One region of the Microbacterium sp. F01 genome, then DNA from elsewhere that is predicted to be linked to it. Evidence: predicted binding sites of a transcription regulator. Region 1 holds the regulator's gene; the other holds the start of a gene.

The links. Region 1 encodes LexA, which represses DNA repair genes until DNA is damaged. Its sites were predicted from a motif close to TCGAACANNTGTTCGA; they were not measured.
Region 2: a site for LexA is predicted at 2,300-2,315, ahead of ACVN90_RS03390 (HNH endonuclease signature motif containing protein). Genes of this name have one in related genera too.

What each region holds. Positions count from the first base shown of each region.
Region 1 covers NZ_CM149592.1:1,521,246-1,527,461, forward strand. The annotation lists gene metE (5-methyltetrahydropteroyltriglutamate--homocysteine S-methyltransferase) at 1-1,488, shown strand, start outside; gene ACVN90_RS06735 (hypothetical protein) at 1,485-3,011, opposite strand; gene lexA (transcriptional repressor LexA) at 3,125-3,805, opposite strand; gene ACVN90_RS06745 (LysM peptidoglycan-binding domain-containing protein) at 4,069-4,479, shown strand; gene ACVN90_RS06750 (histidinol-phosphate transaminase) at 4,538-5,632, shown strand; gene hisB (imidazoleglycerol-phosphate dehydratase HisB) at 5,629-6,216, shown strand, end outside.
Region 2 covers NZ_CM149592.1:769,333-775,548, reverse strand. The annotation lists gene ACVN90_RS03395 (hypothetical protein) at 1-2,027, opposite strand, end outside; gene ACVN90_RS03390 (HNH endonuclease signature motif containing protein) at 2,347-3,690, shown strand; gene ACVN90_RS03385 (hypothetical protein) at 4,012-4,191, shown strand; gene ACVN90_RS03380 (hypothetical protein) at 4,298-4,993, shown strand; gene ACVN90_RS03375 (acyltransferase family protein) at 5,008-6,045, shown strand; gene ACVN90_RS03370 (hypothetical protein) at 6,042-6,216, shown strand, end outside.

The DNA of each region.
Region 1 (6,216 bases):
GACCTGACCCGCGGTGCCGTGCCCGAGGCCGTGCCGGGCCTCGACCGTAAGACGCTCGTGGGCGGCGTCGTCGACGGCCGCAACGTCTGGCGCGGCGATCTCGACGCCGCGTGGGAGCGACTGCAGGCGCTCAACGCGCTCGGGGCGTCGGAGATCAGCGCGGGCACCTCGACCTCGCTCCAGCATGTGCCCCACGACGTGGCCGACGAGTCCGCGCTCGACCCGCGACTCGCGTCGTGGCTCGCGTTCGCCGACCAGAAGGTCGCCCAGGTGGTGACGCTCGCGACGGGTCTGGTCGACGGGCGCGGGGCCATCGCGGAGCCGCTGGCCGCAGCATCCGCCGCCCTCGCCGACCGCCGCAGCGCACCCGGCGTCCGCGACGGCGCGGTGCGCGCGCGGGCGACGGTGCTGGGCGCCGGAGACTTCGAGCGCGGCGACTACGACACCCGCGTCGCCGCGCAGGACGCGGAGCTCGGGCTCCCCGTGCTGCCCACCACCACGATCGGGTCGTTCCCGCAGACGGGCGACATCCGCCGTGCCCGCGCCCGTCACGGCCGCGGCGAGCTCGGCGTCGACGAGTACGAGCGGTTCCTGCGCGACGAGATCGCGCGCGTCGTGACGCTGCAGGAGGAGATCGGCCTCGACGTCCTGGTGCACGGTGAGGCCGAGCGCAACGACATGGTGCAGTACTTCGCCGAGAACCTCGACGGCTTCGCGGTGACCGAGAACGGCTGGGTGCAGTCGTACGGCTCGCGGGCCACACGCCCCTCGATCCTGTGGGGCGACGTCTCACGCCCTGCGGCGATCACGGTCGCATGGTCGACGTTCGCACAGTCGCTCACCGACAAGCCCATGAAGGGGATGCTGACGGGGCCGGTCACGATCCTGGCGTGGTCGTTCGTCCGCGACGACCAGCCGCTGGGGGAGACCGCCAACCAGGTGGCGCTGGCCCTGCGCGATGAGATCGCCGACCTCGAGGAGGCGGGTATCCGCGTCATCCAGGTCGACGAGCCGGCTTTGCGGGAGCTGCTTCCGCTCAAGACGGCCGATCAGCCGGCCTACCTCGAGTGGTCGGTCGGCTCGTTCCGCCTCGCCACGGCGGGCGCGGCGGCGGCGACGCAGGTGCACACGCACCTCTGCTACTCGGAGTTCGACGTGGTCATCGACGCGATCGCGGCGCTCGACGCCGACGTGACCTCGATCGAGGCCGCCCGCAGCCGCGGCGAAGTGATCGGCGACATCCGGGTGTCGGGCTTCGCCGCCGGCATCGGTCCGGGCGTCTACGACATCCACTCGCCGCGCGTGCCGTCGGTCGACGAGATCACCGACCTCCTCGATCGCACGGTCTCCGAGCTCGCGCTGCGCCGCGTCTGGGTCAACCCCGACTGCGGGCTCAAGACCCGCGGGTACGACGAGACGGTCGCCTCTCTGAAGAACCTCGTCGAGGCGACCGGGCTCGTGCGCGAGCGTGTGGAGATCGGCCGCTAAGCGCGGGGCTTCTTCGCGGATGCCTCGGCCGGCGCGGACGCGTCGGCCGAGGCATCCGTCGTCTCGGGGATGACCTCGGTGTCGTTCGCGTCCTCGATGACGGCCGCGTCGGCGTCGATCACGAGGGTGTCGGCGTCGTCGACGACCGCGTCGGCCTCGGCGACGTCGACCGCCAGATCCGCAGCGACGGCGGCAGCCTCTTCCGGGCGGCGCTGCAGGATCTCGCAGATCCACCACACCACGAGCCACACGATCAGGACGAGGAACACCTCGCCGACGCTCAGCGGTCGAAGGAACATGAGCCAGACGATGGCGAGGGCGCCGAGCACGACTCGCACGAGGATCCGCTGCGCATACAGCCACGAGCCGAAGGCGCCGGTGTCGATGCCGCGCCGCAGTGCGGCGCCGCGCACGCCGGCATTGACCGAGGCGACGGCGCCGCGGGTCGCAGCGGCGCCGCGCCAGCGGCCCGACATCCACGCGATCACGGCGATCACGACGCCCAGCAGCGTCAGGACCACGGCAGTGTCGCGCATGGCGCGGGTGATCTGTTCGTACATCGAAGCGAGAGCCCCGGCCGGCACACCCAGGTTCGGGGCGCTCAGTGCGAGCACCGAGCCGCCGATCCCGAGCGCGATCGCGAGGATCCCGGCACCGACGGCGATGCCCACGCCCGTGCCGAGGACCGCGGTGGATCGGCGCCGTGCGATGAGGATGCCCGCGAGGAAGAGCACGAGTGCGATGATCGGTGTCCACCAGCCGGCCGCGACGGCGAGGTTGTAGACGGTGCCGACCACCGTGAGTGCGTCGCTCTGCGCGACGACGATCGTCTTGTCGATGACCGGGATGGATTCGGCGAAGCCGATGCCGCGTTCGACCAGGCGCTTCTTGACCTCCTCGATGATCGGCCCGAGCTGGATGCCCACTTCGCCGGTGTCGCTGATCACGACGGCTCCGCCGGACGTGCCGCCGGCTGCGACGGCCGCCAACGATTTGTGGCTGGCGCGCAGCGCCGTCTCCCACACATCGGCGAACGCATCGGATTGCACCAGGCGCGTCACGGTGGTGTCGACGAGGTTCTGCAGACCTTGGACGGCGGGTGCACGGAGCAGATCGAGCGCGGCGAGAGCGCGCGGCGGCAGATCCAGCTGCTGGATGCCGTCGAACAGATCGTTCGTGAGACCCTCGAGATCGAGAGAGTCCTCGATCGCCGTGGTCACCTGGTCGGCAACGAGCGCTTGCACCTGCGGGTCTTCGGCGAGCGGGGCGAAGGTCTCCACGAACCGGGTCTCGTCGACCAGTTCGACCCGGGCCCACGCCGCGACGATGGAGACAGGCACCAGGATCGTCGCGATGACGATGCACACGGCCGACAGGAACGCGCGCCAGCGGTTGCCGTGCGCCTTCTCTGAAGGAGCTGCCGGTGGCGGCGATCCGGCACGCAGCCGGGCGTTCTCGGATTCGAGGGCGTCGAGGCGTGCGCGGAGCGCGGCGGTCTCATCCGCGGCGGTGACGTCGGTCATTCCCCCCTTATAGCGCCTGGTCGTGACCTACCGCCACCCACCCCGCCGGGTGGTGTCGAACTGTGCCTGAACGAAGCTCGACGATGTCGGGGCGGACGCGCTCCAGGAAGAGGTCAGACCGCGCGCAGCACCGCGACGACCTTGCCGAGCACGGTGGCGTCGTCGCCGAGGATCGGCTCGAACGCGGAGTTGCGGGGGAGCAGCCACGTGTGGCCGTCGCGCTGGCGGAACGTCTTGACGGTCGCCTCGCCATCGAGCATCGCCGCGACGATGTCGCCGTTGTCGGCGGTGGCCTGCGACCGCACCACGACCCAGTCCCCGTCGCAGATCGCCGCGTCGATCATCGACTCGCCCGAGACCTTGAGCATGAACAGGTCGCCCTTGCCGACCAGCTGGCGGGGGAGGGGGAAGATCTCCTCCACCTGCTGCTCGGCGGTGATGGGCACGCCCGCGGCGATGCGGCCGACCAGCGGCACGAGCGCGGCGTCGCCGACCGACGGCGCGGCGTCGGCGGGGCTCTCGGTGGCCGTGCCGGGCAGGTCGATGAGCACCTCCATGGCGCGGGTCTTGCCGGCGTCGCGCCGCAGATAGCCGCTGAGTTCGAGCTGGTTGAGCTGGTGCGTGACGCTCGACAGCGACTTGAGGCCGACCGCATCGCCGATCTCGCGCATGCTGGGCGGATAGCCGTGACGGGCGATCGAGCGCTGGATCACTTCGAGGATCGCGAGCTGCTTGTCGCTCAGGCTCTTGCGCCGGCGGGTCTGGGGCTTCTCTCGCCCGGCCGCGTCGCTCATCTTCCGGCTCCGTCCTGCGCTCGGCCTCCGAGCGCTGTTTCTTCGAATGTCGGAGGCCCGTGGTGGGGTTCTCGTATCGAAACCGTATCCGGATCCCACGCGATGAGGTGGCAACCTCGCCGCGTGTCGCGTTCGAGAGATCGACGTCGGAATCCGGTATTGACATCGTACAGACTCGAAGATAGCTTCGGAAGAGAGGTTCGCATTCTCCACTCCCGACCGAGTGGAGAATGCGAATCTCTCCCCATCAGGAGGAGACGAGCATGACCGCGATCGACTTCACGACGTCCGTCCCGTCGCCGGCCCGCGCCGCCGGCGCGGCAGCCCAGCGCGCCACTCGTGCCGTGACCGGCCGCTCCACGCGTCTCCGGCTGACGCTGCGCGGCCGTCGCGTGCTCGCCGTGCTGGCCGCCCTTCCGGCGGTCGTCGCCCTGAGCGTTGCGGTGCTGGGCGGGGGCGCGGCACTCGCCTCTCGCGACGTAGGCGCACCCGCGGGGTCGTTCACCACGGTCACCGTCTCTGCCGGCGAATCGCTGTGGACGATCGCCGAAGATGTCGCGCCCGACCGCGACCCGCGCGACGTCGTCGACGAGCTGGTGCGCCTGAACGCGCTCGACACCGTCCTCGTGCAGGCGGGGCAGCGCCTCGCGATCCCGACGGCATACGACCGCTGATCCCGGGGTGCGTCGCGCGACGTCACGCGGCGAGGGGGTGATGACCGGCGGGCCTACCATGGGATGGGTGAGTGCACGTCTCGAAGACCTCCCCATACGCGCCGATCTCCGGGGGCAGAAGCCCTACGGCGCCCCGCAGGCACCGCTTCCGGTGGCCCTCAATGTCAACGAGAACACGCATCCGGTTCCGGCCGAGGTCGCCGACGACATCCTCGACTCGATCGCTCTCGCCCTGCGCGACGTCAATCGCTATCCCGATCGTGAGTTCACCGCACTGCGGGAAGGCTTCGCCGACTATCTCGGCCATGGCTTGACACGTGATCAGATCTGGGCGGCGAACGGATCGAACGAAGTGCTGCAGCACATCCTGCAGGCGTTCGCCGGTCCCGGCCGCACCACCTTCGGCTTCACCCCCACGTACTCGATGTACCCGTTGCTCACGCGCGGCACAGGTGCGGAGTGGATCTCGGGTACCCGATCGGCCGACTACACGATCGACGCGGAGGACGCGGCATCCCAGATCTCGGATGCCTCGCCCGATGTGATCTTCCTGTGCTCGCCGAACAACCCGACCGGAACCCCGCTCGGACTCGACGTCGTCGAGGCGGTGTACGAGGCCAGCGAAGGCATCGTCATCGTCGACGAGGCGTACTTCGAGTTCGCCCCGCACGACGAGCGCTCGGCGCTGACGCTGCTGCCCGGGCGTGAGCGACTCGTCGTCTCGCGCACCATGAGCAAGGCGTTCGCCTTCGCGGGTGCCCGCGTCGGCTACCTCGCTGCGGATCCCGCCCTGATCGACGCACTGCGGCTCGTGAGACTCCCGTACCACCTGAGTGCGCTCACGCAGGCGGCGGCGTCCGCCGCACTGCGCCACGCGCCGGTCATGCTGGGCATGGTCGACGAGATCGTCGCGCAGCGCGACCGCATCTCGGCGACCGTCGAGGCGCTCGGCTACACGCCCCACGAGTCGTGGACGAACTTCGTGCTGTTCGGTGGCGTCGCCGATCCGGCTGCGACCTGGAAGGCGCTCTACGACGAGGGCGTGCTCATCCGCGACGTCGGAATCCCGGCGCACCTGCGGGTCACCGCGGGTACCGAGGACGAGACCACCGCGTTCCTCGACGCCCTCGCCTCGGTAGGATCGGCGGCATGAGCGCCGCACCACGTACCGCCTCGCTGCGCCGGGCGACGAGCGAGTCGACTGTCGAGCTCGAGCTCGACCTCGACGGCACGGGTCGCAGCCGGATCGACACCACGGTGCCGTTCTTCGACCACCTTCTGACGGCGTTCGCGAAGCACTCGCTGACCGATCTCACGGTTCGTGCGTCCGGCGACACCGAGATCGACGCCCACCACACGGTGGAAGACATCTCGATCGTGCTCGGCCAGGCGATCCGCGAGGCGCTCGGCGACAAGTCGGGCATCTCTCGCTACGGTGACGCGCTCGTCCCGCTCGATGAGGCGCTCGCGCAGGCTGTGGTCGATATCAGCGGCCGCCCCTACCTCGTGCACACCGGCGAGCCCGCCGGCTTCGAGCACCACCTCATCGGCGGCCACTTCACCGGCTCGCTCGTGCGCCACACATTCGAGGCGATCGCGTTCAACGCGGCGCTGACCGTGCACGTGCGCGTGCTGTCGGGCCGCGACCCGCACCACATCGCCGAAGCGGAGTACAAGGCGTTCGCCCGCGCGTTCCGGCAGGCGAAGGCGCTCGACCCGCTCGTCGACGGCATCCCG
Region 2 (6,216 bases), 750 kb from region 1:
CGGGTCGCGAGGGCGGCGGTGAACCGCGAGTCCGCAGCATCCGTCTCACTCACGGGTCCTGGGGTGGGGGTAGTGTCTGTCGGCTGCGGGGCTGTGGTGGGCCCGGCCGTCGAAGATGGGGATAAGGATGCCTCACCCGCACGCACCGCATGCACCCGGGCATCCGTCATCCAGGTCGATGTCACCAGCCCGCACACCAGCACGAGTGTGATCACGGGGGTGGCCTTCAAGCCGAACTGGGTGAAGATGCGCAGCGGCTGCCGTCGCTGGAACACGAGGATGATGCCACCGAGCATGAGCCCCCACGCGCTGAGGAGGAGAACGGTGACCGTCACGGTGCCCGCCGTGGCGAACCACTCGGGGTTGATCGTCGCGAGGGCGACCACCGCTCCACCCACGCCGATGGGCAGGATGTCGGTGACGATCGTCCACGTGTTCGCCGCATCGGTCGGATGCCGCGGATCGAAGAATCCGAAGAACCCGCTCTGGGGGGTGTTTCCCAGCGCGAAGCGGTCGAAGCTCCACACGAACAGGGTTACGAGGAGCGGGAGCATGAACACGCCGAGGATGCCCATCACGAGGAGTGTCGCCGCGCTCGCGCTGTGATCTGTCGTGGTGATCAGGCCCGCCCACTCGGCGACGACCGGAGCGGTGAACGAGCGCACGAGACCCAGCGGAGCGAGCGCGGCGAGAAGGAGCGCGACGGCATCGCCGGTGAGCCAGATAGTCCGGCGGCGGAGATCGCGGGCGTCGGCGGCTTGCGGGGTCTCTGCGCAGGGATCGGGGAGCGGAGGCTTTGCGGGGTCGCCGTCGGTTGCGGCGCCTCGATCGAGCAGAGCCGACGCGACGATCACCACGACCGCGATCACGGCGAGGAGCAGCAGGGGCCCGGCGTGGGTGTGCGCGAGGGCGCCGGTCAGCAGATAGATGACGACCGTCACCGCGATGAAGGCGGCGACGAGGAGCCACAGCCTCCACGCTTGCCAAGCGGTCGTCGCGCGCCACGCACGATCCGCGAGCAGACCGACCGTCGCGGTCGCCGCCACGGCGAACAGCGCCACGAACAGGACCGGGACCGGGTGGTCGCCGATGCCGGACGCTGCGCTCGCGAGGATCCCGATCCACAGCACGCCGTACGGCAGGGCGATCCACCAGGCGACGGTCGCCGACTCGCGCGCAGCGCGGAACGCGTCGGTCCAGTAGGCGACTTCGGACCGACGACGACCGAACACCCCGACGACGAGGCTGGAGGCCAGCAGCGCGAACGATGCCCCCAGCATGGGAGCCCAGACGATGCCGCCCTCGCCGGCCCAGCTTCGCTGCACATCGGGCAACTGGTCGGCGATCCCCGATCGCGAGACCAGCGCGAGGCCGGCGAGAGCCAGCAGGTAGATGACGGCGAGCGCGTGCACGTTCACCGCCGCCAGCAGCCGCCGACACCGCTGACCAAGGGCGCGGCGTGCCACAGGGACCGCGAAGATGCCGACGACCGCGAGGGCGAGACCGCCCCACTTCGCGTAGGCGAACCATGGCACCAGCGCCTGAGTCGTGGTGTTCGTCAGGTCGTACCCCGACATCGTCGTCACGATTCCCTCGCCGATCTCTGCGAGGAGCGTCAGCGCGAGCCCTCCGACCGCTATCGCCGAGCGCCAGGCGATCACGGCGAAGAGGGCGAGATACCCCGCCGCGAAGCCGGCGTCCACCGTGTTGTACAGCCGCACGAGATCGCCGACCGCCGACGGCGCCGCAGCCGCCTCCGCCCACTGCTGCCAGACCGCCCAGACCCGCGCGCCGTCGAGGGCCCCGAACCCGATCGCGTCCGACATCGTCGCGGTCTCACCGTTGACCGCCATCGAGCCCAGCAGGCGATCCACCTCGAGCAGCGCGACCAGTGCGGCGACGGTGATCACGATTGCGAACGGCACGAAGAGCCGGCGGACATACCCCACCACAACGGGACTCGCGGGCCCGTTCCACGGGCCGATCGAGCCGTCCTCCAGCGGATTCGGCCAAGCTGCAGCCACCATCGATGCCTCCACCGAACGCAACCCCAACGCATCCACGCGCCCACCCGGGCTCACACGCCCGACACGCAGCGGCATCGAGCGAGCATCGACGTTCCCCAGAGCATCGCTCATCGCCTGGCACAGGTGTACCACGCGGATGGAGTCCCCGGTAAGAGGCAGGCATGCGGGAGCAGAATCCGACACGACACACTTGCTCGTATCTTTGTGCGAGTGTGTGAACGGAAACTGCGTTCTCAAACTTTTGATCATTGCTGGATTTTTTGGGGCATCCTTCGAATATTTGCTCGACTATCCGAGGCAACTGCGGTATCGTGGACCCATGACGGACCACCTCGCTCCCCTCGCCGCGGCGGTCGACTCCGCGCGGGTGCTGTGGGCCGAGGCGGCGATCGAAGCGCTGGCGCCGGGGGCGCTCATCCGTCTCAACGAACAGCTTGCCGACAGCCAACGACTTCTCGACGCGGCGCGAGCACGCGTCGCCGCCGAGATCGCGCGGCAGTCGCGGCCCGAGCTCGGGCCTGATGGGCTCGCCAAGCAGCAGGGGTTCCGCAATCCGACCGCACTGATCGCCACCGTCGGCGGAACGAGTGCCGGCGAGGCGGCACGCCTCGTGAAGGTCGGGGAGGCCACGGCACCCCGCATGACGTTGAGCGGTGAGGCGGCGCCGGCGCGGCACCCGCACGTGGCCGCCGCGCTCGCAGCCGGCCGCATCGGCGCCGCTGCGGCGAGCGCGATCATCACGATGCTCGACAAGGTCGCTCTGCGCGCGGGGCGTGAGGCTACCGACCAGATGGAACAGCTGCTCGTCGAGAAGGCGCCCGGGCTCGCATCCGATCAGCTCGCCCGACTCATCACGCGCGCCGAAGCCCAGCTCGACCCGGCCGGCGTCGAAGCCCGCGAAGAAGAACTGCGCGCCGAGCAGGCGCTGCATGTCTACGAAGACCGCCGGGGCATGCTCGTCATCAACGGCAAGCTCGATCCCGAGCACGGCGCTCCGGTCAAGCTCGCGCTCGAGACGATGGTCGGGGCAGAACTGCGCGCCGAGCGCGATGCTGCGCGGGCGGGAACGGATGCTGCGCGCCGCAGCGTTCCGCAGATGCAGGCCGACGCCCTCGCCCGACTCGCCGAGCACGCCCTCGGCTGCGCGAACAAGGACCTCCCCCTCGGGGGCGCGACGGTCGTGGTGCGGATCGACCACGAAGACCTCGTCACCGGCACTGGCTACGCGACGATCGACGGCATGGCCGCCCCGGTCTCCGTCGCAACCGCCAGGCGCATGGCTGCCGGCGGCGGAATCATCTCCTGCGTTCTCGGAGCAGACAGCGAGATTCTCGACTGGGGCCGCATCCAGCGCCTCTACACGACACCTCAGAGGCTCGCTCTCGTCGAACGCGACGGCGGCTGCGCCGGATGCGCTGCCCCACCCTCCTACACGAAGGCCCATCACATCAGATGGTGGGCGCGAGACGCCGGGCCCACCGACCTCGACAACGGGGTGCTGCTCTGCGAATCCTGCCACCACCGGATCCACGACAACGGCTGGGACATCCGGATCGAAGGGAAGGGAACACGCGCGAAGGTGTGGTTCCTGCCGCCGGCGCACGTCGACCCTGATCGCACACCCCGACTCGGCGGCCGGGCACGGTTCGACCTCGTCGCCTGAGCGCCGGGACGCCGGTCAGGCGCACGACCCGGATCGCACACCACGACTCGGCGGCCGGGCACGGTTCGACCTCGTCGCCTGAGCGGCGCGACGCCGGTCAGGCGCACGACGCGGATTCGACCTCGCCGCCTAATGGACGCGACGCCGATCAGGCGCAAGGCGCCTGCGCGCGCGGGCATGGCTCACCCGCAGACCTGCGCTGAGTAAACCCCTTCCCCCGCCCACGGCACACCCTCACTTCACCGCGGAACCATTGGCCAGACGCCTAAGCTTGACGCGCACCCCCACCTCGCCAGTCCTCGCCGGAGCCCCACCCCCACCGTGATCCGAGTCCTCGTCACCGTCGCCATCGCGCTCGCCGCCATCACCGCCACCGCAGCCGTCGCGCTCTACGTGCTCCTCGTCGTCGACTCGCGCAAGTCCGTGCGCTACTACTACGGCGACACCACGGCACCGGAACACCTGAACACCGGGCTTAACCGAGACGAAACGCGACAGTAACCCCCCGTCAGCGAGATCGCCGTAGCGTGGCACCCAGATGGGGCACTGCCGCCCGGAGCCGGAAGGGAAACGGCCCCGGGCGTTCTCTTTGGGCTTGGGGGAGCACATGCACAGAGGCAGACGAGTCACAATCCTGGGGGCCGCGCTCACCCTCGGACTAGGTGGAGGGGCGCTCGCCGCCGCCCACGCGGCATCAGCCGCAAGCAGCGCCGTCATCGGCGAGGCGCGAGTCGTCATCGAATTCACCTCGCCCGAGGTCGCAGAGATCTCGGTGTACACCCGCAACGCGTCATCGGTTCCCGCCTGGGGCGCGGCACGCGTCAATGGCCCCGATGGCAGGCTGTACTCCTTCGGGCCGAGCCGCTATGAGCCGGGCGAAACGCGCACCTATGAAGTGACGGTCGAAGGCCACCCCTGCGCCGACCTCCACAAGACGTCGGCGATCGCCAACGGCTACGCCACCCGATCCGACGCCGAGCCGTCGTGGACCACCGGCCTCGTCACCTACCCGAGCCCGCTCGTCACGGTCATCGGCTGCGGCACCACCCCTACCCCTACTCCCACACCTACCCCTACTCCCACACCCACCCAGACGGCGACGCCGACTCCCACCCCGACGGTCCCTACGCCCTCGGCTTCGGCGACGCCTTTGCCGTCGGCAGCGGCGACCCCCACGTCAGCCGCTGCCGACGGCGCCCTTGCATCCACGGGCGCCGCCGTCGGCTGGACCGTCGTCGCGACCATCGCCGCTGCGGCCGCCATCATCGGCGGAATCGCGTTGAGCCGGCGTCGGAGAACCTGAGCGACAGGCACCTGATGGCAGCGGTCGAGAAGTCGCGCATCGAGTGGATGGACGTCCTCCGCGGGACGTCGATCATCCTCGTGGTGTTCAACCACGCCATCCTGTTCGCCAGCTCGTCACCGCTCGGCGCACCCGAGGTCGCGTGGGTGATCAACACGATCTTCTCCCCCGTGCGCATGCCGCTCATGGTGTTCCTGTCGGGCCTGCTCGTCGCCGCATCGCTCCGCCGCGGACCGCGCGCCTACGTCACCGGCAAGGTGCGGCGCGTGCTCTGGCCCTACCTCGTGTGGTCGATCATCGCGCTCGCGCTGCTGTACGGGTTCGGCATCCGTGAAGGCGTCGTCGGCGGCGTCACCGCGCACGTCGTCACCCCGTGGGACCTCCTGCTGCCGCTCTACGACCCCGTCGAGCACCTGTGGTTCCTGTACGACCTGTTCCTCTTCTATATGGTCGCGCTCGTCACACCCCGAATCCCGCCGCTGTGGATCGCCGGCGGCGCACTCGTCGCGGCCGCCCTCGTGCCCGACTTCGGCGTGCGGCGCTTCTTCCTTCTGCTGGTCTTCTTCATGATCGGCGTGTGGTTCTCGCAGCACGTCGGAGCCCTCGAGCGCACCCTCGCCCGCAGATGGGTGGTCTGGGGCTGCGCGGCACTCGCGCTCGCCACCGTGGCCGCCGCGGCCGCGGGCGTCGGCCTGCGGTACACCGCCCTGTCGGCCCCGTTCGCCGCCGGCGGCATCGGCATCGCCATCGTGATCGCACGCCGGTTCGGATCGGCACGGATGCTGCGCCCCCTGCGCGCGGTCGGACGCGACTCGCTCGTCTACTACATCGTGCACTGGTGGCCGGCGAGCGCCGGCGTCGCCCTCGGCGCCCTCACCGGCAACGCCTGGATCGCCCTCGCCGTCGGCTTCGCCTTCGGCCTCGGCGCCGGCGTCGTCATGGTGCACCTGCTGCGCGTGCTCCCCGCCCTCGACCTGCTGTTCGCGTGGCCCGCCCGCCGTACGGCAAGCGTCTACACCGTACACACCTCCGACGGAAGGCCCTCACCATGACCGCGAACCCGTTCAGCCGCCGATCCTTCGTCAAACTGCTCGCCGCCGCCGCACCGGCCGCGGCCACCGCCATGTGCGCGCCGACCCAAGCATCCGGCGGGCCCACGGCCACAGCATCCACCCCCTCCGCCTCCGCCTCCGCGACCGCCGCCCCCACCGGCGCGCCAGCGG